DNA from 3 places in the Methylibium petroleiphilum PM1 genome. Region 2 is predicted to be linked to each of the others. Evidence: predicted binding sites of a transcription regulator. Region 2 holds the regulator's gene; each other region holds the start of a gene.

Evidence for each region. Region 2 encodes FNR, which switches genes on or off when oxygen is low (the NO sensors DNR and NnrR bind a similar motif). Its sites were predicted from a motif close to TTGATNNNNATCAA; they were not measured.
Region 1: the regulator FNR is predicted to act here: its motif matches at 6,669-6,682, upstream of MPE_RS17650 (universal stress protein).
Region 3: the regulator FNR is predicted to act here: its motif matches at 5,425-5,438, upstream of MPE_RS08545 (hemerythrin domain-containing protein).

What each region holds. Positions count from the first base shown of each region.
Region 1 is NC_008825.1:3,696,535-3,706,910, reverse strand. It holds gene MPE_RS22890 (sensor domain-containing diguanylate cyclase) at 1-968, opposite strand, end outside; gene MPE_RS17675 (sensor histidine kinase) at 1,124-2,356, shown strand; gene MPE_RS17670 (response regulator) at 2,353-3,033, shown strand; gene MPE_RS17665 (MBL fold metallo-hydrolase RNA specificity domain-containing protein) at 3,171-4,526, shown strand; gene MPE_RS17660 (MgtC/SapB family protein) at 4,523-5,767, shown strand; gene MPE_RS22885 (TraR/DksA family transcriptional regulator) at 5,772-6,140, opposite strand; gene MPE_RS17650 (universal stress protein) at 6,160-6,603, opposite strand; gene MPE_RS17645 (TraR/DksA family transcriptional regulator) at 6,812-7,207, shown strand; gene MPE_RS17640 (S1C family serine protease) at 7,221-8,303, shown strand; gene MPE_RS17635 (CmpA/NrtA family ABC transporter substrate-binding protein) at 8,410-9,804, shown strand; gene ntrB (nitrate ABC transporter permease) at 9,820-10,376, shown strand, end outside.
Region 2 is NC_008825.1:2,629,213-2,639,588, forward strand. It holds gene icd (NADP-dependent isocitrate dehydrogenase) at 1-662, opposite strand, end outside; gene MPE_RS12450 (sulfite exporter TauE/SafE family protein) at 788-1,477, opposite strand; gene hemN (oxygen-independent coproporphyrinogen III oxidase) at 1,497-2,927, opposite strand; gene fnr (fumarate/nitrate reduction transcriptional regulator Fnr) at 3,104-3,835, shown strand; gene MPE_RS12465 (hypothetical protein) at 3,866-4,120, opposite strand; gene MPE_RS12470 (hypothetical protein) at 4,156-4,404, opposite strand; gene ccoG (cytochrome c oxidase accessory protein CcoG) at 4,429-5,913, opposite strand; gene ccoP (cytochrome-c oxidase, cbb3-type subunit III) at 5,945-6,868, opposite strand; gene MPE_RS12485 (cbb3-type cytochrome oxidase subunit 3) at 6,861-7,031, opposite strand; gene ccoO (cytochrome-c oxidase, cbb3-type subunit II) at 7,048-7,677, opposite strand; gene ccoN (cytochrome-c oxidase, cbb3-type subunit I) at 7,700-9,142, opposite strand; gene ccoS (cbb3-type cytochrome oxidase assembly protein CcoS) at 9,213-9,443, opposite strand; gene MPE_RS12505 (heavy metal translocating P-type ATPase) at 9,433-10,376, opposite strand, start outside.
Region 3 is NC_008825.1:1,817,184-1,827,559, forward strand. It holds gene MPE_RS08520 (anaerobic ribonucleoside-triphosphate reductase activating protein) at 1-345, opposite strand, end outside; gene nrdD (anaerobic ribonucleoside-triphosphate reductase) at 320-511, opposite strand; partial or broken gene MPE_RS08530 (ribonucleoside triphosphate reductase) at 508-2,262, opposite strand; gene MPE_RS08535 (hypothetical protein) at 2,510-2,929, shown strand; gene MPE_RS08540 (methyl-accepting chemotaxis protein) at 3,015-4,574, opposite strand; gene MPE_RS08545 (hemerythrin domain-containing protein) at 4,756-5,319, opposite strand; gene MPE_RS08550 (cupin domain-containing protein) at 5,471-5,806, shown strand; gene MPE_RS08555 (DUF8744 domain-containing protein) at 5,849-7,153, opposite strand; gene MPE_RS08560 (metal-sulfur cluster assembly factor) at 7,125-7,472, opposite strand; gene MPE_RS08565 (DUF2249 domain-containing protein) at 7,469-7,774, opposite strand; gene MPE_RS08570 (NnrS family protein) at 7,852-9,153, opposite strand; gene MPE_RS08575 (carbonic anhydrase) at 9,150-9,836, opposite strand; gene MPE_RS08580 (peptidylprolyl isomerase) at 9,850-10,376, opposite strand, start outside.

The DNA of each region.
Region 1 (10,376 bases), 1.1 Mb from region 2:
GCATGCGCCAGCTCGATCTCGGCCTCGGCCTCCTTGCGGCGCGTCACGTCGCGGTGCGTGCCGACCACGCGCAGCGGCTGCCCGTCCGCGCTGCGGTCGACCACCACCGCATGGCTCTGCACCCAGATCCAGTGGCCCGCGCGATGCCGCATGCGGTGCTCGCACTGGAAGGCCGGCGCCGCGCCGCCCAGGTGGGCCTGCAGCGCGGCCCGCACCTGCGGCCAGTCGTCGGGATGGATCAGCGTGCGCCAGTCGGTGGTGCTCGGCCCGGCCCCGTCGGCGGCATGCCCCAGCATCTCGAGTTCGCGCGCGTTCGCGGTCCAGACGCTGGAGGGCACGTGGATGTCCCAGAGACCGAGGTTGCCGCCGCGCAGCACCAGGTCCAGCAACTCCGCGCTGCGCTGCCGCTCGCGCTGCGCCTCGGCCGAGGTCTTCGCCAGTTCGGCCGCCTGCTGCTGCGCCAGGCGCGTGTGCGCACGCAGCGCCAGCAGCGCCGCGGTCTGGCGTGCCAGGGCCTGCAGCGCCGCGGCCTGGGCCGGCGCCAGCAGGCGCGGCTGCGTGTCGATGACGCACACCGTGCCCATCGGCAGCCCGCCCTCCACGAGGATCGGTGCACCGGCGTAGAAGCGGATGTGCGGCGGCCCGGTGACCAGCGGGTTGTCGGCGAAGCGCGGGTCGGCATGGGCGTCGGGGATCGTGAACACCGCGTCCGGCCGCAGCAGCGCGTGGTCGCAGAAGGCCAGGTCGCGCGGGGTCTCCTGGGCCTCGAGGCCGACGCGGGCCTTGAACCACTGGCGTTCGGCGTCGACCAGCGAGATCAGCGCGATCGGCGCGCCGCAGAGCTGCGAGGCCAGCGCCACGATGTCGTCGTAGGCCCCCTCGGGCAGGCTGTCGAGGATCTCGAAGCGGCGCAGGTGCGCCACGCGATCGGCGTCGTTCTCGGCACGGGCAGCGGGAACAGCGGGCATCTCGACGGACGGCCTGGCGGCGGGAGCATCACGACGATCGAGGATAGCCCGCGACGTGGCGCCTGTCGGCAAGCTCTTGCAACACCGGGCCGGCACCCGGGCAAACCCTTGCCGCGCGAACCGATCGGTGGCACACGGCTTGCGCCAAGTCGAGCATGCACGTCTGTTCGCCCGACCCTGCCGCCCTGCCGCCCGCCTCGGCGGCGCCTCGGGCCGTGCCGCGCCACGACGGCACGCCGTGGCAGGACCGTCTCACGCTGCTGCTCGAATCGACCGGGGACGGCATCTTCGGCATCGACATCGACGGCTGCTGCACTTTCATGAACCGCGCCGCCGCCCAGGGCCTGGGCTACCGCACCGAAGAGGTGCTCGGCCGCAACATGCATGCGCTGATCCACCACTCGCACGGCAACGGTGCGCATTACGCCGAGGCGGACTGTCCGATCTTCAACGCCTTCCGCCGCGGGCTGCCGTGCCGCATCGACCACGAGGTGCTGTGGCGCGCCGACGACAGCTCCTTTCAGGCCGAGTACTCGTCCTACCCCATCGTCGAGGCCGGCGCGGTGGTGGGTGCGGTGGTCACCTTCGTCGACATCACCGCGCGCAAGCAGGCCGAGGAACAGCTGGTGCGCGCCAAGCGCGAGCTCGAACGCACCAACGACCGGCTGGAGCAGCGCGTCGCCGAGCGCACCCGCGCGCTCAGCGACGCGCTCGCGCAGCGGCGCCGGCTCTCGGCCTACCTGGAGACGGTGCGCGAAGAGGAGCGCACCCGCATCGCCCGCGAGATCCACGACGAACTCGGCTCGCTGCTGGTGGCGCTGAAGATGGACGTCAACTGGCTCGAGAAGCGCGTCGCCGACCGCCTGCCGCTGGCCGCCAAGTGCGAGGGCATGGGCGCGCTGATCGACACCGCGGTCGACAAGGTCGGCCGCATCATCACCGACCTGCGGCCCAGCATCCTCGATCACCAGGGCCTGTGGGCCGCGCTGGAGTGGCAGGCCCAGGAGTGGCTGGAGAGCGCCGAGCTGGAGGCCGACATCCAGGTGCACGTGGCCGCCGGCGTCGCGCCGCCCGAGGGCGGGTCGGCGATCGCGGTGTTCCGCATCTTCCAGGAGCTGCTGTCGAACATCGCGCGGCATGCGAAGGCGCGTCGCGTCGGCATCCGCATCGTGGTCGATGCGCCGCCCGAGCCGGTGCTCTACCTCGATGTGCGCGACGATGGCGTCGGCACCACCGCCGAGGCGCTGAACGACCCGCGCAGCTACGGCGTGATGGGCATGCGCGAGCGCGCGGCACACTTCGGCGGGCGCCTCACGATCGACAGCGCGCCCGGCCAGGGCACGCTGGTGCGGTTGGTGATGCCGCTCGCGCCGGAGGAGCGGCCATGATCCGCGTCGTCATCTGCGACGACCACGTGATCGTGCGCCAGGGCATCAAGCAGATCCTGGCCGACGCCGGGGACATCGCGCTGGCCGGCGAAGCCGGCAACGGCCCCGACGCGATGACCCTGGTGCGCGCCGGCGCCGCCGCCGGCACGCCGCCCGACGTGGTGCTGCTCGACATCGCGATGCCGCAGCGCGACGGACTCGACGTGCTGAAGTCGCTGAAGGCCGAGTTCCCGAGGTTGCCGGTGCTGATGCTCAGCACCTATCCCGACCGGCAGTACGCGGTGCGCAGCCTCAAGCTCGGCGCGGCCGGCTACCTGAACAAGAGCGCCGACAGCGAGCAGATGATCGACGCCATCCGCAGGGTGGCGCAGGGCAAGCTCTTCATCACCCCCAGCGTCGCCGAGCAGCTGGCGGGCGCGGTGGGGGCCGGCATCGGCAGCAGGAAGGGCGGCGTCGGCGACGACGAGGCCCCGCTGCACGAGCGCCTGTCGCACCGCGAGTACCAGGTGTTCGGCCTGCTCGCGGCCGGCAAGAGCGTCGGCGAGATCGCCGAGCAGCTGGTGCTGTCGTCCAACACGGTGAGCACCTACCGCGCCCGCATCCTCGAGAAGACCGGGGTGCGCAACGACGTGGAGCTGGCGTTGTACGCGGTGCGGCAGGAGCTGATGCAGGTCTGACGGCGCGCGGCCGGGCGGCCGGTGGCGGAACGTGAGCTTGATCCAGGTCAGCCGCCGGCGAGTCGCGGCGCCGTTGCGCGCCGGCTGTGCCAGAGTGCGGCGTGTCCGATGCACTGGCCCGCGGGCCACCGACGCGCATGAAGCTCACCTTCCTCGGCGCCGCCGACACCGTCACCGGCTCGAAGCACCTGGTCGAGATGGGCGGCGCGCGCGTGCTGCTCGACTGCGGCCTGTTCCAGGGCTACAAGACGCTGCGCGAGCGCAACTGGGCGCCGCTGGCGGTGCCGCCGGCGCAGATCGACGCGGTCGTGCTGAGCCACGCCCACCTCGACCACTGCGGCTGGCTGCCGGTGCTGGTGAGGCAGGGATTCAAGGGCCCGGTGTATGCCTCCGCCGCCACGCGCGACCTCGCCGAGGTGCTGCTGCTCGACAGCGCCCACCTGCAGGAGGAGGACGCACGCCGCGCCAACCGCGGCGGCTGGTCGCGGCATGCGCCGGCCCTGCCGCTGTACGGCGTGGCCGACGCCAAGCGCGCCATCGCCCGCATCGGCGTGGCCCCGGCCGGGCGCGGTGTGCGCGTCGGCGACGCCCGCATCGAGTTCACCCCCGCCGGCCACCTGCTGGGGGCGATGTCGGTGAGCGTGCGCGCGAACGGCCGCACGCTGGTGTTCTCGGGCGATCTCGGTCGCGGCGACGACCTGCTGATGCCCGCGCCGGGCCGCGTGGCGCAGGCCGATGTGCTGCTGATCGAGTCGACCTATGGCAACCGCTGCCATCCGCGCGACGACGTGCAGGCGCATCTGGGCGAGATCGTGCGTGCCACGGTGCGCCGCGGCGGCAGCGTGCTGCTGCCGTCGTTCGCCGTCGGTCGCGCGCAGGCCCTGCTGCTGGTGCTGCAGCGGCTCAAGGCGGCCGGCGAGATCCCGGCCGACCTGCCGCTCTTTCTAGACAGCCCGATGGCGAGCACCGCGACCGCGCTGTACCAGCGCCACCGCAAGCTGCTGCGCATCACGCCGCGCGAGGCGGCCACGCTGACCGACGATGTGACGCTGGTCGCCGGGCCCGAGGCGTCCGAGCGCCTGACGCGCCAGCGCTGGCCCAAGGTCATCATCTCGGCCAGCGGCATGGCCACCGGCGGGCGCGTGCTGCACCACCTGAAGGCGCTGGCGCCCAACCCGCGCAACCACATCGTGTTCCCCGGCTTCCAGGTCGGCGGCACGCGCGGCGCGGCGCTGGTGGGCGGTGCGCGCGAGGTCAAGATCCACGGCGAGTACGTCGCGGTGAAGGCCACCGTGAGCCACCTCGAAGGCTTCTCCGGCCATGCCGATGCCGACGGGCTGATGGAGTGGTTGCGCGGCTTCGAGACACCGCCCGAGCGCTGCTTCGTCGTCCACGGCGAGCCGGTGGCGGCCGACACGCTGCGGCTGCGCATCCAGGACGAACTGGGCTGGCGCGTGTCGGTGCCGGAACACGGCGCGGCGCTGGACCTGTGAGCGGGGTCACGCTGCCGGACGGTGCCCTCGGCCTCGCGGTGGCCCTCGGTGCCGGCCTGCTGATCGGCGTCGAGCGCGAGCGCCGCAAGGGCCGCGGTCGGGACCGCGAAGCCGCGGGCCTGCGCAGCTTTGCCGTCGCGGCCGCCACCGGCGGCCTGGCGCAGTGGGTGCCGGTGCCCGGGCTGGTGATCGTCGGCGCCCTGCTGGTGGCCGGGCTGGCCGCGCTGTCGCACGCGAAGAGCCGTTCGCGCGATCCTGGCCTGACGACCGAGCTGGCGCTGTTCACCACCTACCTGATCGGCGTGCAGTCGGTCCTCTCGCCGGCCCTCGGGGCGGCCTGCGGTGCGGGGCTGGCGGTGCTGCTGGCAGCACGTGAACGCCTGCACCGCTTCGCAACCGAGCTGCTCAGCGAGCAGGAGTTGCACGATGGGCTGCTGCTGACGGCGCTGGCGCTCATCGTGCTGCCCCTGATCCCGGCGCGATCGCTCGATGCCCTGGGAGGGATCGATCCCCGCCCGCTCGCCGCCCTGGTGCTGCTGATCCTGGCGATGCAGGCGGCAGGCCAGGTGGCGCTGCGTGCGCTGGGACCGCGGGGCGGCGTGCTGGCAGCCGGGCTGGTGTCGGGCTTCGTGTCGAGCACTGCCACGGTGGCCTCGCTCGGCGGCCGGGCGCGCGAGCGGCCCGAGCAGGCGGCGCTGCTGGCGGGTGGGGCGGTGTTGTCGGGTGTGGCCACCTGGTTGCAGGCGTTGCTGATCAGCGTCCTGCTGTCGCCACCGGCCGCGGCGGCGCTGCTGCTGCCGGCGCTGGCCGGTGCGGCGGGTGCGCTGGCGGTCGGGCTGCTGTCGCTGCGCACGGCCGGGGCGGTGCACGAACCGCCGGCGGGTCCGCCGCGCAGCGCGCTGCGACCGCGGGAAGCCCTCGCGGTGGCACTGACGCTCGGCCTGGTCGCGCTGCTGGTGGGCAATGCGCAACGCCACTACGGCGATGTCGGACTGGAGCTGAGCGTGGTGCTCGCCGCGCTGGTCGATGCGCATGCGCCGATCGCATCGCTGGCCGCGCTGCACGCGGCGGGCGAACTGCCGACCGAGGCCCTGCTGCACGGCGTTCTGCTCGCCGTCAGCGCCAACACGATGACGCGCTGCGGTGTGGCGATGGTGGCAGGAGGTCGTGCCTACGCACTGCGCGTCGGGCTGGCGCTGACCGTCAGCCTGGCGCTCGCCTGGAGCGTCGCGTGGTGGTGAGCCGTCAGGTGCGATGGACCGCCCGGTCGGCCTGCTCCTGGCAGTCCAGGCAGTGGCGGGCCTCGGGCAGCGCACGAAGCCGCGGCAGACCGATCGGCTCGCCGCAGCGCTCGCAGTGACCGTAGCTGCCGGTGTTCAGCCGCTGCAGCGCGGCGCTCACCTCGTCGAGCTCGCGCTGCCAGTGGCTGATCAGCGTGATGTCGAGCTCGTCTTCGGCGTCGGCCGCCGCGCCTTCGCTGCCGGCGACGAAGGTGTTGCCGGTGGCCGCCGCGGGCTCGAGCAGCCGGGCGCGGTGGGCGCGCAGCTCATCGCGCAGTCGGGCCTCGCGGGCCAGCAGGTCGTCGCGGAGGTCCGCGCAGGGTCGGGTGTTCATGCGGAGGGTCCTCGAGATTTCAATGCAGCATCAGCAGCGGCAGCTTGCTGCGCACCATCACGCCCCGGGTCTGCGAGCCGAACAGCCACTCGCCGAACAGTCCGCGACCGTGCGTCACCATCACGATCAGATCGCAGCCGCGCTGGCGTGCGGCGTCCGCAATGGCGGCGTCGATCTCGTGGGCCTGCGCGAAGCAGCCGTCGAACGGAATGCCGGCGTCGCTGGCGCGCCGCTCGAACGCCGACAGCACGCCGCGTGCATGCTCGGCCGCGACCTGGGCGTGGGTCTCCAGGTCGCGCAGATAGCGGGCCGCGCTGTGGGTCGAACCCGCGGGGGGTGTGGGCGGCTCGGCGATGAACGCGGTGATCGACGCGCCGAGCTGGCGGGCGAAGTCGATGCTCGCCTGCATCGCGCGTTCCGACAGCGCGCTGCCGTCGACGGGAACCAGAAGGTGCTTGAACATGAGAAGGTGCCTCGATCGGAAGCCCGCCAGTCGTTCCAGTCTAGGAGCCGCGACGGCGCCCGGACTTGTCCAGGATCAAGTGCAGAGGCTGCGGGCGCGTGGTCCTTCGGGCGGCGTGCTTGATGCAGCGCAAGCCACGGCGCGGGGGGCTGGCTAGAGTGTTCCGGACGCCGCGCACGGAGCGCGAGCAAGGAATCGGAGGTACTCCATGCGCCCGACGCTGACGACTCTTCGGACGGTGAGCTCCGGCGCGCCTCGCGGTGTCTGCCCCGCCGGGCTCCAGGAACCGACCCGCAGCCTGTTGCGGCACCGCTTGATCGACCTGGAGCGCCGTCTGGTGGACATGGCCGAGACGATCACCACCCGCCTGTGCGATGGTGCAGCCATCGCCGAATCCGCCGCGCCGCGGCCCGACGCGGTCGTGCTCGGCGAGGTGCGCGCGGCGCTCGCGCGGTTCGAGACCGGGCGCTATGGTCATTGCGTCGAATGCGGCGCACCGATCGAGCCGGCGCGCCTGATCGAGCGGCCACAGGCCAGCCGCTGCGATGATTGCGAGCACGAACACGAACACGAACACCATGCCGGGCGTGCGGCCTATTCATGAACCGCCGCGATCCGTGGCCTCGGGCCGGGTGAGCGGCGCGAAGGCCCGCTGGTGCCGCACAGTGGGAGCGGCGGCGCTCGCCGCGGCCGGTGCGTCCGCGCTGCTGACGTCGTGTGCCCACCCGAAGGCGCCCGATGCGGACCCGCCGCGCATGCCGCCGGCAAGCTTTGCGCCGGCCCTGCGGCAGGGGCTCTCGGCGGCGGTGGGCGTGTTCGGTGTCGGCCTGGAGTATTCGGCCGCCGAACTGCAGAAGCCCGAGGCCCGGCGTCGCGTCGGTGCAGGACGCGTGGCCGACCGCATCGGCGCCGGCTTCGTGATCTCCGGCGCCGAGGGCCTGATCGTCACGGCCTCGCATGCGGTGGCCGGCAGCCAGCGCATTGCGGTCCGGCTGCCGGACCGGCGCATCGTCGCCGCCACGCTGGTGGGCGAGGACGAGATGGCCGACATCGCGCTGCTGCGCGTGCCGCTCGTGCTCCCGGAGCCGCCGCCACAGGGCCGTTCGGCGGCGCTGCGGCCAGGCGACTGGGTGCTGGCGGTGGGTGAGCCCTACGGACTGAACCGGTCGGTGGTGGCCGGCATCGTCGGCGGGACCGACCGTCATTTCGCGGAGGACCAGGAGCTGCTGTTCATCCAGAGCGACCTCGCCCTCAACCCGGGCAACTCGGGCGGACCGCTGCTCGACGGCAGCGGCGCGATCGTCGGCATGAACACCCGCACCGTCGTCGGCGCCGAGGGCTCCGGCGGCGTGAGCCTGTCGATCCCGATCGAGATCGTGATGCAGATCGTCGGCGAGCTGCGCGACCAGGGCCACGTTGCCCGGCCTCGGCTGGGCGCCGAGTTCGACGACGTGGCGCCTTTCGTCGCGCTGGACGCGCGCCGGGCCTATGCGTCCGGGGCGCGCGTCGGCGAGGTCGGCCTGGACTCGCTGGCCGAGCGCATCGGCCTGCAGGTGGGCGACATCATCGTCGGCATGAACGGCCGTCCCATCGGCCACAGCGGTGACCTGGCGCGGGCGCTGCTGGCCTGGCGCTCGGTCAGCGGCACGACGCTGACCGTGTTCCGCGAGCAGGCCTACCTGGAGCTGCGCCTGCAGTAGGCCGCCGTGTAGGGCCTCCCCTACAAAACATCGCCGCTGCGCACGATCGCGCGCGGCACACGCCTTCCCTAGCATCGATCCCGAGCCACAACGCAAGGGGTGCCCGATGAGTGATGCGCGCGATATCGACCCGTACGATGCCGACCGGCCGCTGCTGATGCGGTGCAGCTGCGGCCGCCACGGCTCCGCCGCCGAGCACGCGGCCGAGGACGCCAGCACCGAGCTGCGCCGCCGCAGCGAGACGGCCGACTTCGAGGCCGACTCGAATGCCTTCGTCGAGGCCACGCTGGTGAAGGCGCTGTTCCCGCAGGATGCGGTGCGGCGCCGTTTCCTGCGTGCGGTGGGCAAGGGCACGGCGATGGCGGCCATTGCCAGCGTGCTGCCGATCGCCCCGCTGCAGGCCCTGGCGCAGGCCGCCGCGGCGCCCGAGAAGAAGGACCTGAAGATCGGCTTCATCCCGATCACCTGCGCCACGCCGCTGATCATGGCCCACCCGCTGGGCTTCTACTCGAAGCAGGGCCTCAATGTGCAGGTGGTCAAGACGGCCGGCTGGGCGCTGATCCGCGACAAGATGCTCAACAAGGAGTACGACGCCACGCACTTCCTGAGCCCGATGCCGCTGGCCATCAGCATGGGCGTGGGCTCCAACGCCACGCCGATGAACGTGGCGACGATCCAGAACACCAACGGCCAGGCGATCACGCTGCACGTCAAGCACAAGGACAAGCGCGACCCGAAGGACTGGAAGGGCTTCAAGTTCGCGGTGCCGTTCGAGTACTCGATGCACAACTTCCTGCTGCGCTACTACGTGGCCGAGGCCGGGCTGGACCCGGACCGCGACATCCAGATCCGCGTGGTGCCGCCGCCGGAGATGGTGGCCAACCTGCGCGCCGGCAACATCGACGGCTACCTCGGCCCGGATCCCTTCAACCAGCGAGCGGTGTTCGAGGAGGTGGGCTTCCTGCACCTGCTGACCAAGGACCTGTGGAACGGCCACCCGTGCTGCGCCTTCGGCACCAGCACCGAGTTCATCCAGCAGAACCCCAACACCTTCGCGGCGCTCTACCGCGCGGTGCTCACCGCCGCGGCGATGGCACGCAAGCCCGAGAACCGCGAGCTGATCGCCAAGGTGATCTCGCCGCAGGCCTACCTGAACCAGCCCGAGACGGTGGTGGCGCAGGTGCTGACCGGCCGGTTCGCCGACGGCCTGGGCAACGTGAGGAACGTGCCCGACCGCGCCGACTTCGACCCCATCCCCTGGCAGAGCATGGCCGTGTGGATGCTCACGCAGATGAAGCGCTGGGGCTACGTGAAGGGCGACGTGAACTACCGGCAGATCGCCGAGAAGGTGTTCCTGCTGACCGACGCCAGGAAGACGATGAAGCAGCTCGACCAGAAGGTGCCCGACGGCGCGTACCCGAAGTTCACGATCATGGGCAAGGTGTTCGACCCCGAGCAGCCCGAGCCCTACCTCGGCAGCTTCGCGATCAAGCGCACCTGAGCGGATCGGACGGCCATGGACGGAACCCGTTCGCTCGACCTGCGCGCCGGCCTGCTGTCTGCGCTGATCCTCGCGCTGCTGCTGGGCGTGTGGCAGCTCGCCACGCGGCCGGCGGCGGGCAGCGCGGCGGCGCCGGCCGCGACGATGACGCCGGAACAGATCGAGTACGCCCGCCTGCTCGGCAAGGAGCCGGGTGCCGAGGCCGGCTCGACCGCCGGCCGCTCCGGCTTCCCGACACCGGCCCAGCTGGGCAGCAAGATGGTCGAGCACCTGTCGCGCCCGTTCTACGACAACGGCCCGAACGACAAGGGGATCGGCCTGCAGCTTGCCTATTCGCTGGGGCGGGTGGGGCTGGGCTTCGCGCTGGCGGCCCTGGTCGCGATCCCGCTGGGCTTCCTGATCGGCATGAGCCCGCTGGTCTACCGTGCGCTCGATCCGTTCATCCAGGTGCTCAAGCCGATCTCGCCGCTGGCCTGGATGCCGCTGGCGCTCTACACGATCAAGGACTCGTCGATCAGCGGCATCTTCGTGATCTTCATCTGCTCGGTCTGGCCGATGTTGATCAACACCGC
Region 2 (10,376 bases):
TTATCGATCGCGTACTGGATGGCCTTGCGCACCAGGCGCTCGGTGCCCTCGCGCGACACCGGCTTGATGCCGATGCCCGATGTGGCGGGGAAGCGGATCTTCTTGACACCGAATTCGTCCTGCAGGATCTTGATGAGCTTCTTGGCCTTCTCGCTCTCGGCTTCGAACTCGATGCCGGCGTAGATGTCCTCCGAGTTCTCGCGGAAGATCACCATGTTGGTCTTGTGCGGCTCCTTCACCGGGCTCGGCACCCCCTCGAAGTACTGGATCGGGCGCAGGCAGACGTAGAGGTCGAGCTCCTGGCGCAACGCCACGTTGAGCGAGCGGATGCCACCACCCACGGGCGTGGTGAGCGGGCCCTTGATCGAGACCACGTACTCCTTCAGGACCTGCAGCGTCTCTTCCGGCAGCCAGACGTCGGGGCCGTAGACCTTGGTCGACTTCTCGCCGGCGTAGATCTCCATCCAGTGGATCTTGCGCTTGCCACCGTAGCTTTTCTCGACCGCCGCGTCGACCACCTTGATCATCACCGGCGTGATGTCGAAGCCGGTGCCGTCGCCCTCGATGAAGGGGATGATCGGCTGATCGGGCACGTTGAGCGAGAAATCGGCATTGACGGTGATCTTTTGGCCGTCGGCAGGCACCTTGATGTGCTGGTACATGGACTTGCGTCTCCGCTGGGTAAGGGGTCGGAAGGAACAGGGGGGGTGGCTTCGATTCTAGGCGAGCCATCGTGCGGTGCAGCGAGCCGCCGGACGGCGGCCGCGAGCACCATCGATCCGCTGCATCAGACCACCTTGCACCATGGCCCGGACGGACCGGTCAGCTGCAGCCAGATCGCCCATCCGCCAGCCATCACCAGCAGGGCACCGGTCCACCTCGCCGCGCTGGCGCCCTGCCCCAGTCGACCGAGCACGCCGCGGCCGAACAGCAAGGCCAGCCCGCCGCCCAGCGCGAAGGCGAGCATGACCGCAGCGCCCGCCAGCGGCCCGTCGGCCAGCGCCGCAACGACCAGCGCCGAATAGAGCAGGCCGCAAGGCCAGGCCGCCCACAGCGCTCCGGCCGTACCGGCCCAGCCCCAGCCGCGCCGCCGCCCCTTCGCAGGGAGCGGCCCGAGCATGGGGACGGCCACGCCGGGTGCGGAGCCGGTGCCCAGCACGATGCGGGGCATGCGTCCGGCCACCAGCAGCCACAGGCCAAACACCACCACGGTCACCTGCAGCAGGGTCCACAGCGGCCGCAACCAGCGGGTGGCCTGGGCCAGTTCGGCCATCCATCCAGCCCCGGTGGCCACCAGCGCCCCCGCCAGGCCGTAGGACAGCAGGCGCCCCAGATGCAGGGCGGCGGCGGCCCGCGCAGGCCGTGCGCCACCGCAGGACCGCTCGATCGCCGCGCAGGGCGCGGCGCACATCGCGGCACAGTGCGGACTGCCCGCGATGCCGATCGCCAGCCCGGCCGCCACCAGCGAGAGGCTCATGCCGTGACTGTCCCTTGCGTCAGATCAGCCGCGAATAGCGTTCGCGATCGCGGTCGGCCTGCAGGTGACGATCGAACACCATCGCCACGGCGCGCACGAAGTACCAGCCCAGCGGGGTGAGCTGGATCGCGTCGTCGTCGATCTCGATCAGCCCCTGCCCGGCCAGTGGCTGCAGCCGGCGCAGTTCGGCCTCGAAGTAGCGGCGGAAATCGAGCAGGTGAGCCAGTTCGATGGATTCGAACACCACCCGCCCCTGGCACATCAGCGCCATGATCACCGAGCGGCGCACCACGTCGTCGCGCGTCAGCACGAGGCCGCGCACCACCGGCAGTTCCCCGGAGCGCAGGGCGTCCTGGTACTCCGGCAGCGTCTTCGCATTCTGGCTGTAGGTCGCACCGATGCGGCCGATGGCCGAGACGCCCAGGCCGATCAGGTCGCAGTCGGGCTGGGTGCTGTAGCCCTGGAAATTGCGGTGCAGCCGGCCCTGCCGCTTGGCCGCGGCCAGCGCGTCACCCGGCAGGGCGAAGTGGTCCATGCCGATGTAGTCGTAACCGTGCGCCAGGAAGGCGGCGATCGCGTTCGACAGCATCGTCACGCGCTGGGCGGTGCCTGGCAGGTCTGCCGCATGGATGCGCCGCTGCGGCTTGAAGCGCTGCGGCAGGTGCGCATAGCTGTAGAGCGCCACGCGGTCCGGCCGCAACCGCGCCACCTGCTCCACCGTCCGGGCCAGCGAGGCCGGGGTCTGCTTGGGCAGGCCGTGGATCAGGTCGACGTTGATCGAATCGAAGCCCAATGCGCGCGCGCTGGCGATCAGTGCCTCCACCTGCTCGGCCGGCTGCACGCGATGCACCGCGTGCTGCACTTCGGGGTCGAAGTCCTGCACGCCGAAGCTCAGGCGGTTGAAACCCAGCGCCTTCAGGTGCGCCAGCCGCGAGGCACTGACGGTGCGCGGGTCGACCTCGATCGAGCATTCGGCCTGCGGCTGCAGGTCGAAGGCACCGCGCAGCAGGGCCATCAGCTGCGACAGCTCCGTATCGTCCAGGAAGGTCGGCGTACCGCCGCCGAGGTGCAGCTGACTGACGCGCTGGCGGCTGCCGATCACGTCCTGGTGCAATGCCACCTCGCGGCCCAGCCACTCCAGGTACTCGGTGCCGCGCCGGTGCTGCCGGGTGATCACCTTGTTACAGGCGCAGTAGTAGCAGACCGACTCGCAGAATGGGATGTGAACGTAGATCGACAGCGGTGTGCCGCCGCCCACCGCGCCGGCCGCCGGGGCTCCGCTGCGGCGCTGGCCCAGGGCCTGCCGGTACTGAGCGGGGCCGAAGGCCTCCACGAAGCGGTCGGCGGTCGGGTAGGAGGTGTAGCGCGGCCCACCGGCGTCCAGACGACTCAGGAGTTCCTCGCTCGGCGCAGCCGGTTCCAGCATGTCGGTCAGGGTCGGAGGGGGCATGTCCGGACTGTGCCGAGGGCCTCTCACCGGGCTCTTGATCTGGGTCAAGGCCGGTCGCCGGTGGCCTCCGACAATCCATGCACAGCTTGAGGTCGATCATGCAACTTGCCCCTCACGACGCCGCCGCCGACTCACATGCTCCATCGCGGGCCGCGCACAAGATCATAATGAAGCGCATGGAACGCGAACCGATCCGCATCGAGGCCCTCAAGGTCGCATGCTCCAGTTGCAACCTGCGCGAGCTCTGCCTGCCGGTGGGGCTGTCGGACGACGATCTCGACCACCTCGACCAGCTGGTGGGCAGCCGCCGCCCCGTGAAGCGCGGCGACACGCTGTTCCACGCCGGGGATCGCTTCGAGTCGCTTTATGCGGTGCGCACCGGCTTCTTCAAGACCTGCGTGTCCGCCGACGATGGCCGTGACCAGGTGACCGGCTTCCAGATGGCCGGCGAACTGCTGGGACTGGACGGCATCAGCACCGACCGCCATGCCTGCGACGCGGTGGCGCTGGAGGACTCCCAGGTCTGCCAGATCCCCTACTCGCAGCTCGAGAAGCTGTCGCGCGAATCCACGCCGCTGCAGCACCAGTTCCACAAGATCATGAGCCGCGAGATCGTGCGCGACCACGGCGTGATGCTGCTGCTCGGCAGCATGCGGGCCGAGGAGCGGCTCGCGGCCTTCCTGCTGAACCTCACGCAACGCCTGCAGGCACGCGGCTTCTCGGCCTCGTCGCTCGTGCTGCGCATGACGCGCGAGGAGATCGGCAGCTACCTCGGTCTCAAGCTGGAGACCGTGAGCCGCACCTTCTCGAAGTTCCAGGACGAAGGCCTGCTCGAGGTTAAGCAGCGCGACATCCGCGTGCTCGACGAATCCGGGCTGCGCCGGCTCGTCAACGGCCCGGCCTGCTGAAGGTTCGCCGCCTGCCTCGCCCGGCGCGACTCAGGGCCAGCGGCGCGGCTCGGTATTGGCCGGCTCCGGCATTGCCAGCAGCAGCGTCAACATCGACGTCAGCGCGCACACGGTCCAGAACGCGAAGAAGGCCAGCGTGTAGACGCCAGCCGGCGACACCGTCTCCAGCGCGCGCCCGACCCAGCCGCTCAGTTCCGCCGGGTCGGCTGCGCTGAACACCAGGACCTCCAGCACACCCGCCATCAGGAACGACGGCCAGACGATCCACAGCGTGCGTTGTCTCATCGTCGCGAGCTCCGGGTCGACGGGCGGCACCACGTTCAGCGCTCGGGACGCGGCGTGGCCGCATGGTTGCGCGCCTGCACTGCCGGCGTGTCGCTGCCCAGCGGTTCGCTGCTGCGGCTGAGCACCGGGTCGCTGCCACGCACGGCGATCACGGCAGTGACGATGCCAGCCACCACGACCGCCAGCGGGCCGCCCAGCACCAGCCACAGCATGGGCTCGCGCCACCAGGGCAGCGGCCGCTCGGGCGCGGGCGTCGGGCGGGTTGCGTTCTCGTTCGGGGTCATGGGTTGCTCCGGAGAGGGCCGCGTTCAGCGCGGCACGACGAAGGTGGATTTCTCGGACACGCTGGCCGCCGGCTGCATGCCGTCGGCCTCGCGGATGATCTCGAAGCGCAGGGGGTGGGCGCCGGGGCCCAGGGCCGCGGCGCTCTGCGGCGGCACTTGCACCGCGACAGGCACCCAGCGCGACTCGGCCGGGGCCAGCCGCACCTCGTCACGCACCTGCGCCTGCGCGCCGGCGATGCCGCTCACCACCACCCGGTAGCGCTGCTCCGACTCGGTGGCGTTCATGATCTGCAACCGGTAGACGTTCTCGATGCGCCCTTCGTCGACCAGCCTTGCCAACGTACCGCGGTCGCGCACCACGTCGACGCGCATCGGGCTGCGCAGCACGAGACTGGTGACGAAGCCGACCGAGATCAGCAGCAGGATCACGCCGTAGACCAGCACGCGCGGACGGAACACACGCCGCCAGTCCAGCCTGCTCTGGCCGGCAGTCAGGCCGTTCTGCGTCGCATAGCGGATCAGTCCGCGCGGATACGCCATCTTGTCCATCACGCCGTTGCACACGTCGATGCAGGCGGCACAGCCGATGCACTCGTATTGCAGCCCCTCGCGGATGTCGATGCCGGTCGGGCAGACCTGCACGCACAGCGTGCAGTCGATGCAGTCGCCTTTGCCCTGGGCGGCCAGCGCGTCGTGCGCCAGGCTGCGCGGGCGCGAGCCGCGCGGCTCTCCGCGCCCGCCGTCATAGCTGATGATCAGGGTGTCGTGGTCGAACATCGCGCTCTGGAAGCGCGCGTACGGGCACATGTACTTGCACACCTGCTCGCGCATGAAGCCGGCGTTGCCATAGGTCGCGAAGCCGTAGAACAGCACCCAGAACGCTTCCCAGGGGCCGGGCCCGGCCGACCCCGGGCCGGCCAGACCGATCAGCGCGAGCACCTCGCCGCCCAGTTCGCGGATCGGCGTGAAGTAGCCGACGAAGGTGAAGCCGGTCCACAGGCCGATCGCCAGCCACACCGCGTGCTTGGCCGACCGGCGGGCCAGCTTCGCGGCGCCCCAGGGCGCGGCATCGAGCTTCAGGCGCGCCTGGCGGTCGCCCTCGATATGGTGCTCGACCCACATGAAGATCTCGGTGTAGACCGTCTGCGGGCAGGCGTAGCCGCACCACAGGCGGCCTGCCACCGCGGTGAACAGGAACAGCCCGTAAGCCGACAGGATGAGCAGGCCCGTCAGGTAGATGAAGTCCTGCGGGTAGAGCACCAGGTCGAAGATGTAGAAGCGCCGTGCGCCCAGGTCGAACAGCACCGCCGGGCGGCCGTTCCAGGGCAGCCAGGGCAGCCCGTAGAACACCAGCTGCGTGAGCCACACCAGCGCCCAGCGCCACGCAGCGAACCAGCCATGCACCGAGCGTGCGTGGATGGTCGCCTGCTTCGCATACAGCGAGACCATCTCGCCGGTGTCGTCGGACACCGGCGCGATCGGGATCACGCGTGACGCCGGTCGACTCATCGACAACTCGCGCCAGGGCGGCGGCGGGGACTCATTTCGCTGCGGCCGTTGTCGTGGCCCCGCCGTTCGAGAGCCCCCAGACGTAGGCGGCGAGCACCTGGATCTGCGCATCGCTCAGCCGCCCGGCGTGCGCCGGCATCAGGTTGGTCTTGCCTTCGTTGATCATCCGGACCACCGCCTCCTCGCCCCAGCCGTGCAGCCAGATCCGATCGCTGAGGTTGGGCGCGCCGAGCGCCGGGTTGCCCTTGCCGCCCGGGCCGTGGCAGGCTGCGCAGGCCGTGAACTTGGTGCGTCCGATCTGGGCCGCGATGCTGTCGTGCGGGCTGCCCGAAAGGCTCAGCACGTAGTTCGCGACATTGCGCACATCGTCGGCGCTGCCGACTGCCGCCGCCATCGGCGGCATCATGCCCTGGCGCCCCTGGGCGATCGATTGCGCAATCTGCTCGGGCGACCCGCCGTGCAGCCAGTCGGTATCGGTCAGGTTCGGAAAGCCCTTGCTGCCCCGCGCGTCGGAACCGTGGCACTGCGCGCAGTTGTTGATGAACAGCCGCTCGCCCAGCGCATGGGCCTGCGGGTCACGCGCCAGTTCGGCGGCCGACATCGTGGTGAAGCGCGCGTAGAGAGGCTCCACTTGGGCGCGACCGCGCGCCATCTCCGATTCGTACTCCGACTGCGAGGTCCAGCGCAGCTGGCCTGGGTGGGTGCCCAGCCCCGGATAGAGCACCAGATAGAGCGCACCGAACAACACCGTCAGCACGAACAGCCCCATCCACCACAGCGGCAGCGGGTTGTTCAGCTCGCGCAGATCCTCGTCCCAGACATGGCCCGTGGTGTTGTCGCCGGCCATCACCTTGCGGCGGCTGGCGATGAATAGCAGCACCAGGCACGCCGCGAGGCCGGCGATCGTGACGATGGCGATGAACAGCGGCCAACCGACCGCGACGAAATCACTCATGACGGCCCCCCAGCCGGGTTGCGGCCTCGTCGGCCGCGAACGGCAGACGGGCAGCTTCTTCGAAGCTCTCATTGCGCCGACGCGACAAGGTCCAGGCGACGATGCCGATGAAGACCAGGAAGGACAGCAGCGTCACGGCTGCCCGCAATTCGTTCAGGCTCATTTCGTGCGTCCCCTTCTCACTTCACCGCGGTGCCGAGCACCTGGAGATAGGCCACGAGCGCGTCGAGCTCGGTCTTGCCCTTGACGTCCTCGCCGGCCTGCGCCAGCTCGGCGTCGGTGTACGGCGCGCCCAGGGTTCGCAGCGCGCGCAGCTTTCCAGGCATCTCGGCCGGATCGAGCGCCGCCTTGGCGAGCCAGGGATAGGCGGGCATGTTGGACTCGGGCACCAGGTCGCGCGGGTTCGCGAGGTGCAGGCGATGCCACTCGTCGCTGTAGCGCCCGCCGACCCGGTGCAGGTCGGGACCGGTGCGCTTGCTGCCCCACTGGAACGGCCGGTCGTAGACGAACTCGCCCGCCACCGAGTAGTGGCCGTAGCGCAGCGTCTCGGCGCGGAACGGCCGGATCATCTGCGAGTGGCAGTTGTAGCAACCCTCGCGCACGTAGACGTCGCGGCCGGCCACCTGCAGGGCCGTGTAGGGCTTGAGGCCGGGCACCGGCTCGGTGGTGCTGCGCTGGAAGAACAGCGGCACGATCTCGACCAGGCCGCCGACAGCCACCACCACCAGGATCAGCACGATCATCAGCCAGTTGGTGGTCTCGATGCGCTCGTGGCCACGGGCCGGCGCTGCGTTGTGTTCGTTGCTCATGTCATCGGGTCCTCGGCAGGGTTCAGGCGCGCGCCAGCGCGGTGGGCACCGGCACAAGCGCGCGGCGGCCCGCCTTCACGGTCATCACCACGTTCCAGGCCATCAGCAGCATCCCGCTCAGGTACAGCAGGCCGCCGAGCAGGCGCACCACGTAGAACGGAAAGGTCGCCTTCACGCTCTCGACGAAGCTGTAGACCAGCGTGCCGTCAGGGTTGATGGCGCGCCACATCAGGCCCTGCATCACGCCGGCGATCCACATCGCGGCGATGTAGAGCACGACGCCGATGGTCGCGATCCAGAAGTGCAGCTCGATCGCCCGCACGCTGTACATCTCCTTGCGGCCGAACATGCGCGGGATCAGGTAGTACAGCGAGCCCATCGAGATGAAGCCCACCCAGCCGAGCGCGCCGCTGTGCACGTGTCCGACGGTCCAATCGGTGTAGTGGGAGAGCGCGTTGACGGTCTTGATCGACATCATCGGCCCCTCGAAGGTCGACATGCCGTAGAACGACAGCGAGACGATCAGGAACTTCAGGATCGGGTCGTCGCGCAGCTTGTGCCAGGCACCGCTGAGGGTCATGATCCCGTTGATCATGCCGCCCCAGCTGGGCGCCAGCAGCACCAGCGAGAACACCATGCCCACGCTCTGCGCCCAGTCGGGCAAGGCGGTGTAGTGCAGGTGGTGGGGGCCTGCCCACATGTAGGTGAAGATCAGTGCCCAGAAGTGCACGATCGACAGCCGGTAGCTGTACACCGGGCGCTCGGCCTGCTTGGGGATGTAGTAGTACATCATCCCGAGGAAGCCGGCCGTCAGGAAGAAGCCCACCGCATTGTGGCCGTACCACCACTGCACCATCGCATCCTGCACGCCGGCGTAGGCGGAGTAGCTCTTGGTCAGGCTCACCGGCAGCGCCGCGCTGTTCACCAGGTGCAGCAGCGCCACCGTCAGGATGAAGGCGCCGAAGAACCAGTTGGCCACGTAGATGTGGCGCACCTTGCGGATGCCGATGGTGCCGAAGAACACCACCGCGTAGGCCACCCACACCAGCGTGATCAGGATGTCGATCGGCCACTCGAGTTCCGCGTACTCCTTGCCGCTGGTCATGCCCAGCGGCAGCGTGACCGCAGCCAGCACGATCACCGCCTGCCAGCCCCAGAAGGTGAAGTGCGCGAGCGCCGGCGCGAACAACCGGACCTGGCAGGTGCGCTGCACCACGTGAAAGGAGGTGGCCATCAGCGCGCAACCGCCGAACGCGAAGATCACGGCGTTGGTATGCAGCGGCCGCAGCCGCCCGTAGCTCAGCCAGGGAATGCCGAAGTTGAGTTCCGGCCACGTGAGCTGCGCTGCGATCAGCACGCCCACCGCCATGCCGACCACGCCCCACAGCACGGCCGCCAGCGCGAACTGCGTGACCACACGATCCTCGTAGACCGGCGCTGCTCCCTGGGCCGCCATTGCGTTCATCGAACTCTCCTCGCATCCTGTCGATGACAGGGAGTGTCCGAACCGGAGCCTTGATGCGGCTTGACGCCGGTCAAGCTTCGGTCGATGCGTGCGCGTTCGGGTCGGCCGCCGTGGCGGGCGCGCCGCAGGCGCCGGGCTCTTCCAGCACCCGGGTGGCCTCGCGCTCGAGGTCGTCGAACTGGCCGTGGTGCACCGCCCAGGCGAAGACACCGAGCACGACCAGCGCAAGCAGCACCGAAATCGGCAAAAGCAGGTAAAGGCTGTCCATCCGGTCCGCCGTCCCTTCGTGTTCAGCGCGCAAGGCGCAGCGCGTTGCCGACCACGACGAGCGAACTGAGCGCCATGCCCAGCCCAGCAGCCCACGGCGGCAGCCAGCCCAGCAGGGCCAGCGGCACGCAGACCGCGTTGTAGCCTGCCGCCCAGGCCAGGTTCTGGCGCACGACGGCGGCACAGCGACGTGCGACGCCACGCGCATGGGCAATCTCACCGAGCCGGCTGCCCAGCACCACGATGTCGGCGCGCTGCTGCGCGAGCGCCGCGCCGTGGCCGAGCGCGACGGACACGTCGGCCTGGGCCAGCACCGGGCCGTCGTTCAGGCCGTCGCCCACCATCAGGACGCGGTGCCCCTGGCGCTGCAGTGCGCGCAGGCTGGCCAGCTTGTCCTGCGGCGTCGCGTCGTGCCGTGCATCCGCGAGGCCCAGACGCTGGGCCACCGCCTGCACGGCCCCCGCGCGATCGCCCGAGAGCAGGCGCAACCTGATGCCTTGCTCGCGCAGCGATTGCAGCAGGCCGGCCGTATCGGGGCGCAGCACCTCGTCGAACTCGAAGCGCGCGTGCGGCGGGGCCGCTGTCCCGTCCTGCGGCGCCAGCCACACCGCCGGCCGCGCAAGATCGGTGGGCGGCACGACGCCGACCCAGGCCGCCGACCCGAGCCGCCAGCGCCGGCCGTCGGCATCGAGCGCCTCGAGGCCCTGCCCGGCCTGCTCGCGCGCACCGTGCCAAGGCCAGGACGCGGCGTCCTCGGAGGGCGTCGCGCGCACCAGCGCCTGTGAGAGCGGATGACGGGAGTGGGCGGCCAACGCCGCCGCACGCCGCTGCCAGGCCTGCAGGTCGTCACCGTCCGGCCACACCACCTGCGCGAGCGCAAGCCGGTCTTCGGTCAGCGTGCCGGTCTTGTCGAAGCAGGCGACGTCGATCTGCGCCAGCGTCTCGAGCGCGTCGAGGCGCTGCACCA
Region 3 (10,376 bases), 810 kb from region 2:
CATGCCGGCGGTGTGCAGGCCGGTGCGGAAGCCCAGGGCCCGCACGGCATCCAGCGCGGCGGGCAGGGCGGGGTCGAGCGTGGGCTCGCCGCCGCTGAAGACCACCGCGTCCAGCAGCCCGCGGCGCGTGCGCAGCCAGTCGTGCACCTCGGCCCAATGCGGGATGCCGGGGGCGGGCTGGCGGCCCTGCAGCTGCGGGTTGTGGCAGTACACGCAACGCCAGGCGCAGCCCTGCACGAACACCACGGCCGCCAGGGCGCCGGGGTAGTCGATGCTGGTGAAGCGTTGCAGGCCGCCGATGCGCAGCGCCGCGGCGCCCTCAGCGCGTGGGCTGCAGGCCGGCACGGCGCTCCTCGAAGTGGCGGCGCTCGAGGAACTCGCCCTGCTTGCCGGTGTTGAAGCTGGCCACCGGGCGGTGGTAGCCCATCACGCGCGTCCAGACCTCGCAGCGCTGGCGCTCGTGCTCGGCCAGCTCGAGGGTCTCGGGGTTGGGCGGGGTGCTGGTCATCATGCGGTTTCTCCTTCGGGGGTGGGCTGTGGCGCGAGGGCCTGGCGCTTCATCGCCAGCCGCTCCTCGTCACAGGTCGGGCAGAACTCGTGGCGCCCGGCCAGGTAGCCGTGTCTGGGGCAGATGCTGAAGGTGGGCGTCACCGTCACGTAGGGCAGGCGGAAGTTCGTGAGCGCGCGCCGCACCAGCGTGCGGCAGGCGTCGGCGCTGGACAGCGGCTCGCTCATGTACAGGTGCAGCACGGTGCCGCCGGTGTACAGGCGCTACAGCGGCTCCTGCCGCGCCAGGGCCTCGAAGGGGTCGTCGGTGAAGCCCACCGGCAACTGCGAGCTGTTGGTGTAGTACGGGTGCTCGTCGGTGCCGGCCTGCAGGATGCCGGGGAAGCGCTTGCGGTCCTCCTTGGCAAAGCGGTAGGTCGTGCCTTCGGCGGGCGTGGCTTCCAGGTTGTAGAGGTGGCCGGTTTCCTCCTGGAACTGCACCATGCGCTCGCGCACGCGGTGCAGCAGCCGCAGGGCCAGCGCCTCGCCGGCGGGCGTGGTGATGTCGTCGGCGCCGCCGCTGAAGTTGCGCACCATCTCGTTGAGGCCATTCACGCCCAGCGTGCTGAAGTGGTTGCGCAGCGTGCCCAAGTAGCGCCGGGTGTACGGGAACAGGCCCTGGTCCATGAGCCGCTGGATGAACTTGCGCTTGATCTCCAGGCTCTGCCGGCCCAGCTCCAGCAGCGCATCCAGCCGCGCCATCAGCGCGGGTTCGTCGCCCGCGTGCAGGAAGCCCAGCCGCGCGCAGTTGACCGTGACCACGCCCACCGAGCCCGTCTGCTCGGCGCTGCCGAAAAGGCCGTTGCCGCGCTTGAGCAGTTCGCGCAGGTCGAGCTGCAGGCGGCAGCACATGCTGCGCACCATGTGCGGCTCCAGGTCGCTGTTCACGAAGTTCTGGAAGTAGGGCAGGCCGTAGCGCGCCGTCATCGCGAACAGGCGTTCGGCGTTGGGCGAATGCCAGTCGAAGCCCTTGGTGATGTTGTAGGTGGGGATGGGAAAGGTGAAGACGCGGCCCTTGGCGTCGCCCGCGCTCATGACCTCGATGTAGGCGCGGTTGATGAGGTCCATCTCGGCCTGCAGATCGCCGTAGCAGAAGGGCTGCTCCTCGCCGGCGATCACCGGCACCTGCTCCTTCAGGTCGTCGGGGCAGGTCCAGTCGAAGGTGAGGTTGGTGAACGGCGTCTGCGTGCCCCAGCGGCTGGGCACGTTGAGGTTGTAGATGAGCTCCTGGATGCACTGGCGCACCTGCTCGTACGTCAGCGCGTCCTTGCGCACGAAGGGCGCCAGGTAGGTGTCGAAGCTGCTGAAGGCCTGGGCACCGGCCCACTCGTTCTGCAGCGTGCCCAGGAAGTTGACGATCTGGCCCACCGCGCTGCTCAGGTGCTTCGGCGGCCCGGCCTCCACCTTGCCCGGCACGCCGTTCAGGCCCTCGTGCAGCAGCGTGCGCAGGCTCCAGCCGGCGCAGTAGCCGCTGAGCATGTCGAGGTCGTGGATGTGGAGGTCGGCCTCGCGGTGGGCGCGGCCGACGACCGGCGGATAGACGTGGTCGAGCCAGTGGTTGGCCACCACCTTGCCGCTGACGTTGAGGATCAGCCCGCCTAGGCTGTAGCCCTGGTTGGCGTTGGCGCGGATGCGCCAGTCGCGCTGCTGCAGGTACTCGTCCATCGTGGCCTGCACGTCGACCAGGCTCCTGTGCGCATCGCGCTGCTGCACCAGCTGCGCGGCGGCCTCGAGGGGAACGACGCGGTCGTCGCGCTTGGCGACGAGGGCGGGGGGGCGTGGTGGGAACATCGGCGGGCTCTACCGGTAGTGGTGGAGCGACACCTTAGACACTACCGGTAGTGTCCACAAGCGTGAGCGCGGCCCGCGGCAGCCCGGAACGACGCTGCCTTGACCGAACGCAAACCCAGGCGTGGCCGGTTGCAGCGCCAACGCTGCGCCGAAGGCCTTCAGGCCCGCAACAATGGCCTTCCCGATCCTCGACCTGCCCACCCCGATGCACATCGCCAGCTTCGCCGACCTGCTGCAGGCCGCCACCCAGCAGCCCCAGCCCCAGCGGCTGCTCTTCGTCTTCACCCGTGCCGAGCTGCCCGAAGGCGCCACGCCGGCCCAGCGCGCACGCTTCGAGGCCGGCGAGGGCGGCGAACTGGCGCCGCTGATGTGCGTGGACAAGTCGCCCGCCGAGCTGCCTTCGTTCGCGGCGCTGCAGGCCGAGGCGCGCCAGGCCGGGCCGGCCTGGGACATCGTGTTCGTCGCCGCCATGGCCGATCGCCCCGGGGCCGCCGACGAAGCCCTGCAGCGCATGGTGGACGCCGTGAAGCAGGGCCGCATCGAGGGCTTCCTGGCCTTCGACGCCGTCGGCGAGCCGGTGCACTTCGGCTGAGGCCGCCGGCGGCCACGCCCCGGGCCTGAGCAGACTGCACCGGCCCCAGACGGGGCCCCGTTCAGGCCCGTGCTCAGGCCCGTGTTCAGGCCGCGACCGCAGCACCCACCCGGAACACGCCCACCGCCGCCACCATCTGCTCGGCCTGGTGCTTCAGGCTGTCGGAGGCCGCGGCGCTCTCCTCTACCAGCGCCGCGTTCTGTTGCGTCACCTGGTCGAGCTGCGTCACCGCCTGGTTGACCTGCTCGATGCCGCGCGACTGCTCGTCGGCCGCGCCGCTGATCTGCGCCACGGTGTCGCTCACGCTGCGCACGCGGGCCACGATGGCGTCGATCTGCTGCGTGGCCTGCGCCACGCTGGCCTGGCCGTGGCTCACGCTTTCCACGCTGCCGGCCACCAGCTCCTTGATCGAGCGCGCCGCCTCGGCGCTGCGTTGTGCCAGCGCCCGCACCTCCGACGCCACCACCGCGAAGCCGCGGCCGTGCTCGCCGGCGCGCGCCGCTTCCACCGCGGCGTTGAGCGCCAGGATGTTGGTCTGGAAGGCGATGCCGTCGATGACGGCGTTGATCTCGCCGATGCGGCGGCTGGCCTCGCTGATGCGCTGCATGGTCTGGCCCACGGTCTGCATCAGCTCGCCACCCTGCGCGGCCTCGTCGCGCGCCTGCTGGGCGAGGCTGGACGCGCTGCGCGCGGCGTCGGCGCTGTGGCGCACGGTGCCGGCCAGCTGCTCCATCGAGGCCGCGGTCTGCTGCAGGTTGGAGGCCTGCTCCTCGGTGCGCTGCGAGAGGTCGGTGGTGCCGGTGGCGATCTGCGACGAGCCCGTGGCGATGCTCTCGCTGGCCTCGCGCACGCGGCCCACCAGCCGCGTGAGGATCTGGTCCATCTGCGCCAGGGCGTGCATCAGGCGGCCGGGCTCGCCGCCCTGGCGGGACTCCAGGCGATGGCCCAGCTCGCCCGAGGCCACGCGTTCGGCCACGGCCACGGCCTGTTCGATGGGCCGCGCGATGGCGCGGGCCAGCCAGGTGCCCAGCCCCGCCGCGGCCGCCAGCATGCCCAGGCCGAGCACGCCCAGGCCGATCAGCGCCTGGTGGATGCGGGCCGCGACCTCGGCCCCCGTCTCGCGGGCCAGCCGGGCCTGGAACTGCGACATGTCCAGCACGCGCTGCTGCAGCGCGTCGAGCGCCGGCAGGGTGCTGCCCAGCAGCTGCGCCTGGGCGGCCTCACGCTGGCCGGCCTTGAGCAGGCGGTCGACCTCGGAGAACGCGGTCACGTAGGCCACGCGCGCTGTCTTCATCGCGGCCAGCTTCTCGCGCCCGTCGGGCAGCGTGACCAGACGCTCGAGCGTGGCCATGGCCTCGTCGATGCCCTGGCGGTTGGCGGCGATGCGCTCGCGCACGGCCGCGGCGGCGGAGCCCTCGACGAAGAACAGCTCCATCGTGCGCCGGGCGTTGGCGCGGGTGAGCGTGTCGATGCTGGCGGCGGCGCCGGCCTTGACCCATTCACCCTGCACGATGCGGTCGACGGCGTCGCCGGTGCGTTGCAGGGCCAGCAGCGCCAGGCCGGCCATCACGGCGGCCAGGACGAGCAGGGTGCCGAAGCCGACGCCGATGCGGCGGGCGATGGTCAGGCGCTGGATCCAGTTCATGGTGGCGCCCTCCTTGGGCGCGGCAGGTTCTGATTCGTTGGCGACGCGGCGGCGCCGTGTCGGCATGCCGGACGTATCGGCCCTGCCGGCCGGTGTGTTGAGTGCTCCGGGCGGCCTGTTCGGCGGGTTCTTGATGGAGCGCAAACGTGCTGCAGAAACAGCGGCGCGGCGGGGTCGCGGCTCAGCCCGGCGGCGGCCGGCGCGGGGCCGCCGCGAAGGGCGCGAACAGCTGCGTCTCCTCGAGCGCGGCGTGCTCGGCCAGCTCGGTGAGAAAGCGTTCGAGCAGCGCCCCGAGCGGCGCCGTGGTGGCGACCGGTGGCGCCGGTGGCTCGTGCAGCAGCGCCTGGTGCAGCGCGCGCAGCGTGGCCACGGTGGCTTCGTGCGCGGCGTGCTCGCGGGTGATGTCGTCGATCAGCACGCCGATCAGCGCGTTGCCGCCTTGGTCGATCATGGGGAAGAGGCGCATCTCCTCCTTGAACATGTGGCGCTCCAGCTCGGCGGCGAAGGCCGCCAGGTGCCGCGCCATCGCCATGGCTGGCGGCGAGGGTGGCAGGGCGGCGAGCAGGCCCTGCAGAGCCGCCAGGTCGCGCCGATGGCCTTCGTGGAAGCGCTCCACGATGTGCTCGGCCAGCGACGCGCCGGTGGTTTGAGCACCTCTCACGCCGGCGTGGGCTCGGGCATCGCCATCCGCCGCAGCACCGGCGCGAGGAAGGGCGCCGATCGGGCGGGCGGTGGGGATGTTCATGGGGTGGTCGTCGCGGGTAGGGGCTTCGGGCCTGTGGGCAGGGCGCTGTGCGAGCATCGGCCGCACAGGGCGTCGTGATGCTGAGGTGTCCCAGTACCCGCCGCCTTGAACTGGATCAGGGCGCGTCGACCGCGCGAAAGGAGCCCGCCCGATGGCCCAAGCCCATGCCCGACCCGGCGAGGTCGTGCGACTCGCGCCCTACGGCGAGCGCCTGGCCGAACACCGCACCACGGCCATCCTGAAGGCCGAGCAGCTGGAGCTCGTGCGCATCGTGCTGCCCGCCGGGCGCGGCCTGCCCGAGCACCGCGCGCCGGGCGAGATCACCGTCTTGTGCCTGGAAGGCCGCATCGCCTTCGACACGCCGGCGGGCCGCCAGGTGATGCAGGCCGGCGACCTGATCCACCTGCCGCGCCAGGAGCCGCACGCGCTGCTGGCGCTGGAGAACGCGTCGGCGCTGGTGACGCTGTGCATCGCGCGCACGGCCTGAACCTCAGGGCTCGCGAGCCAGGCGCCTGGGGTGCGGCGAGGCCTAGGCAGCGGCCCTGCGGCCGTCGCAGGCGCTGCGCCGCCGCACCAGCGACATCACCGTGGCGATGAAGGCCGCGATGGCCAGCACCGACAGCCAGGCGCCCGCCTGCCGCAGGCCGGCGCTGCCGGCCAGGCCGCCGGCCACGCGCAGCGCCACCGAGGCGTGCAGCAACACGAGCGGCGCAAACAGCCGGGGCGCAAACGGCACGGCCACACGCAGCACGGCCGGCAGGATGATGGGCGCGTGGCCAAGGACCATCGAGAACACGAAGCCCAGCAGCAGCGCATGCAGCGCGGCGTCCCAGGTGGCGGTGCCGGGCTGCAGGCCCTGCGTGGCCATCAGCCCGCCCGCTAGGCCCAGCCAGGCGTAGCCAGCCAGCAGGCACAGCGCCACGTAGCGGGGCAGGCCGCGCTGGCGCACGGTGCGGCGGGCGAGGTCGTGGCGCCACAGCCAGATCGCCAGGCCCAGCAGGGCTGCGCCGAAGCCGCGGGCGCCGGCCTTGGCCCAGACGGTGGCCGTCGAGCCCGGCGCCAGGGCATCCGGGGCCACCGGGTTGCCTGCCAGCACGCCCAGGGTGTGCACCAGCAGCGCCAGAGCCACTGAGGCCATCAGCACGGCAAAGCCGGCGGCCGCACCCGGCGGGCGCGGGGCCAGGCGGCTGAGCTCCAGCCGCTCGCCCGCGATGGTGAGCACCAGGAAAGCCAGCCACCACGGTACCACCGCGGCCACGCTGGCACTGGCCAGCAGCAGCGCGTTGCCGCAAGCCCAGGCGGCGGCGGCCAGCGCCAGCACGCTGACGACGGGCTCGGGCTGGCGGCGCCAGATGGCCAGCGTGGCCAGCAGCAGGGCCAGTGCGGCGAGCAGCCACAGGGCGGCGGCGGCAACGGCCAGGCCTGCCAGCTGGGCCGCTGTGCCCAGGGCCGCCAGCAGCGGCATGGCGTAGGGCAGTGCGCGCCGCGGCCAAGCGGCCTGTCGAGGCAGCGCCGTGACCAGGGCGACGGCGCGTTCAAGCGAAATGACGACACCGAAGAAGCCGCAGACCATCAGCGCCCCGTGGCCGACGGCGGCGCGGGCCAGCGCGGCCGGCGGGGCCTCGGGCACCCAGGCGCCCAGACGCCACAGCCCGGCAGCCAGGCCGAACAGCATCGCCAGCAACCCGGGCAGCAGCAGGGGCAGGCGCTGCCAGGCGGGGCCGCGGCGCGGTGGTGGCGACGGGGCGGCGAGGGCCGGCTTCACGACGACGCCACCCGCTCGGCCGGCTGCCCGCTGCGGCGGGCTAATGGTCGTGTTCAGGGTGGTACTCATTCTCGGGATCCCAACCGAGCTGCTCCCGCGCCGCGGGGCTGAGCCGGCTGGGGTGCCAGGCGGGCTCGTCGAGCACCTGCACCTGCACGGCCTGGTCGGCGCCGACGGCGGCTTGCAGCTCGGCCTCCGCGTCCTCGGCGATCAGCCCCGCCATCGGGCAGGCGGCGCTGGTCATGATGAGGTCCAGCGCCACGGCGTCCGCGTCGTCGCGCAGGCCTTCCACCAGCCCCATGTCGACGATGTTGATGCCCGACTCGGGGTCGATCACGCGTTCCAGCGCGGCGCGCAGCGCGGGGGGCCAAGTGGCGGGGGCGTTCATGGCGAACACTGGCAGTGGCCGCAGCAGCCGCTGGTGTCGCCCAACGGCTGGCCCTCGGCCACGCGGCCGATGCGCACCTGCCAGACGGCGGGCCCCTGCTGCAGGTAACGCCAGTCGAACTGGCCGGTGCGCGTGCGGTCGAACTGAAAGAACAGCGGCAGCGGGTCGTGGTCGTTGACGATCTCGAACGCATCACCCGGGGCGAGTGCGTCGAAGGTGCCGAAGATCAACGGGTGGCGCTGCGGCGGTGGCACGGTGCGCACGTCGATCGAGCGGGGTTCGGCGATGAGGGTGTCGGACATGGCGGTCAAGGGCAGGATTGAGGAACGCGCCCATTGAGCCCGCTCGGCGCCCGGCCTGCCTTGACCCGGTTCAAGAATCAGCCCGGCCGCCCGTCGGCCCGCGGCCGGCCCATCCAGCGGCCGTAGCGCAGCGCCCAGCCCACCGCGGCCGCGGCCCAGGCAAAGGCGGCCAGCAGCAGCAGCGCCACGGGCGCGTCGGGCCACAGCGCCGACAGCACACGCGCCACCGCCGCCAGTTGCACCGCGCCGTACAGCAGCAGCGCGGGCCCGTCGGCCACCAGCGGCCGGCCGCTGTGGCCGGCGGCCACGCGCGTGATCATCGCCAGCAGCGTAGCCCCCAGGAAGCCCACCGTCAGCGCATGCAGCGGCGCCAGGCCCAGCGAGCCGGGACCGATCTGCCACAGCGCCATCCCGCGGGCCACGGCCAGCAGCGCAAACGTGATCCCCAGCCACACAAAGCCAGCGTGCAGCATGGCCAGCAGCCGCACCGCGAAGCTCTGCACCAGGCCCCAGCGCAGCGCCAGCCACAGCATGAGCACCGCCGTGGGGGCCTGCACGGCCAGCAGCAGGGCCTGTGCCCAGGCCGGCAGCACGCCCAGCATCGCCTCGGCCGCGGAGCCGCTGGCGGTGGCCAGCAGCGCGGCCAGCATCCACTGCAGCAGCGCGTCGGGCCGCCAGGCGTGGTGCAGCGGCAGGGCGCTGGTGGTGAAGAAGGGCAGCATGCGGTGCGACACGATGGCGAACACCGGCGCCACGAAGCCCCACAGCAGGACGGCCGTGGTCGCGCGGGCGATGTCCACACGGCCCGCCGCCAGGGCCAGTGCCGCCACCCCCATGGCCGCCGCGCCCAGGGCGCTGGTGGCCACAATGGCGCGGGCGTGCAGCGTGTCGGGCACGCGGCTGGCGCGCACCAGCCGCCCAAACCGCCACAGCAGCCGAGTCCACACGGCCGCTGCGCCCAGCAGGCCCGCAGCGGCCAGCCCTGCGTGCAGGTGCACGCCCAGCAGCAGCACGGCCATCGCGGCGCCATACGCCAGCACGGCCCGCACCAGGCTGCTGCCGGGCACGTCGGGCAGGCCCAGCCAGCGCGGGCCGGCCGTGAACAGGAAGCCGATCATGAACAGCGGATTGAACGCCACCGCCATGAGCAGGCCGTGCGCCACCGGTGGCACCACGGCCCAGGGCGTGGCGATGCCCGCGTGGCGCAGCGCCAGCATGAGCGCCCACCACAGCCCCGTGGCCGCCAGCGCCACGCCGCCGGCAAAGAAGGCCAGGCGATGCGGCGCCGTGGCCAGCCGCGCCCAGCGCCAGGGCGTGGCCGCCGCCGCGCTGGGCGGTGGCGTCGGGCTGCTGTGGGCTGCCGGCCGGATCGGGATCACACGGGCTCCTGGATGCCCTCAGCACCAAAGCCTTCCGAGAAGCGGTACGGCCCGGTGCCGGCGTTGTCGGCCAGGCCGGCGGGCACGAAGCCGCCGCGCTGGATGTCGAAGACGTGGATCTCGCCGTCCTCGATGACGTAGTGCCAGCCGTGCAGCGAGAGCACCCCGGCCTCGACCCGCTCGCGCACCATGGGGTAGTCCATCAGCCGCTCGAGCTGCAGCACGATGGCGCGCTGCTCGGTGCGGCGCAGCGCCTCGGGCCCAGGGTCTGCCACGGGCAGCGTGGCCTCGCGGCCCAGTTCCAGCCAGGCGCGCAGGTTGGTAGCGCTGGCGGGCACCTCGCCGTACAGCGCACGGATGGCGCCGCAGTGCGTGTGCCCGCAGACCACGATGCGCTGCACGTTCAGGTTCAGCACCGCGAACTCGATGGCCGCGGCTGTGCCGTGGAAGCCCTGGCTCTGGTCGTGCGGCGGCACGAAGGCGCCGACGTTGCGCACCAGGAACAGCTCGCCCGGGCCTGCGCCCGTGAGAAGGTAGGGCACGATGCGCGAATCGCTGCAGCCGATGAACAGCGTGGTCGGGTGCTGGCCGTCGTCCACCAGGTGGCGGAACAGGCTGCGCTGCGTGGGGAAGGCGTCGTCGTGGAAGCGGCGCAGGCGCTGCAGCAGGTCGTCTTCGGGCATGGCGGGCCCTGGGCTACTGCAGCAACGGCGAGTCGGCGGCGTCGAGCTCGACGCCTTCGATGTGGGCCTCGCCGGCCAGACGTTGCAGGTGCTGGCGCAGCGCCGTCGCAAAAGCCTGGCGCTGCAGCGCGGCGCGCACCGAGGCCTGCACGGCCTCGAAGCCGGGCACGCGGCCGCTCTGGCGTTGCAGCACCTCCACCACGTGCAGGCCGAAGCGTGTGTGCACCAGGCGCGGCAGCATGCCCAGCTCGGGCTGGCCAAACAAGGCGCGGGCGAACTCGGGCGCGCAGTCCGCAGCCTCGAGCCAGCCGAGCTCGCCGCCGTGTTCGCCGCTGGGGCAGTTGCTCAGGCGCGCGGCGGCGGTGGCGAAACGGTCGCCCTCGGCCACGGGCGCATCGATCTCGCTGCGGCTGCGGCTGCGCAGCTCCACCAGGCAGGCCTCGGCGCGGGCGCGCAGCCTGGTGATGTCCACGCCGTCGGTCACGCCGAACAGGATGTGGCGCACGCGCACGCGCTCGCCCTGGGCAAAGCGAGTCGGGT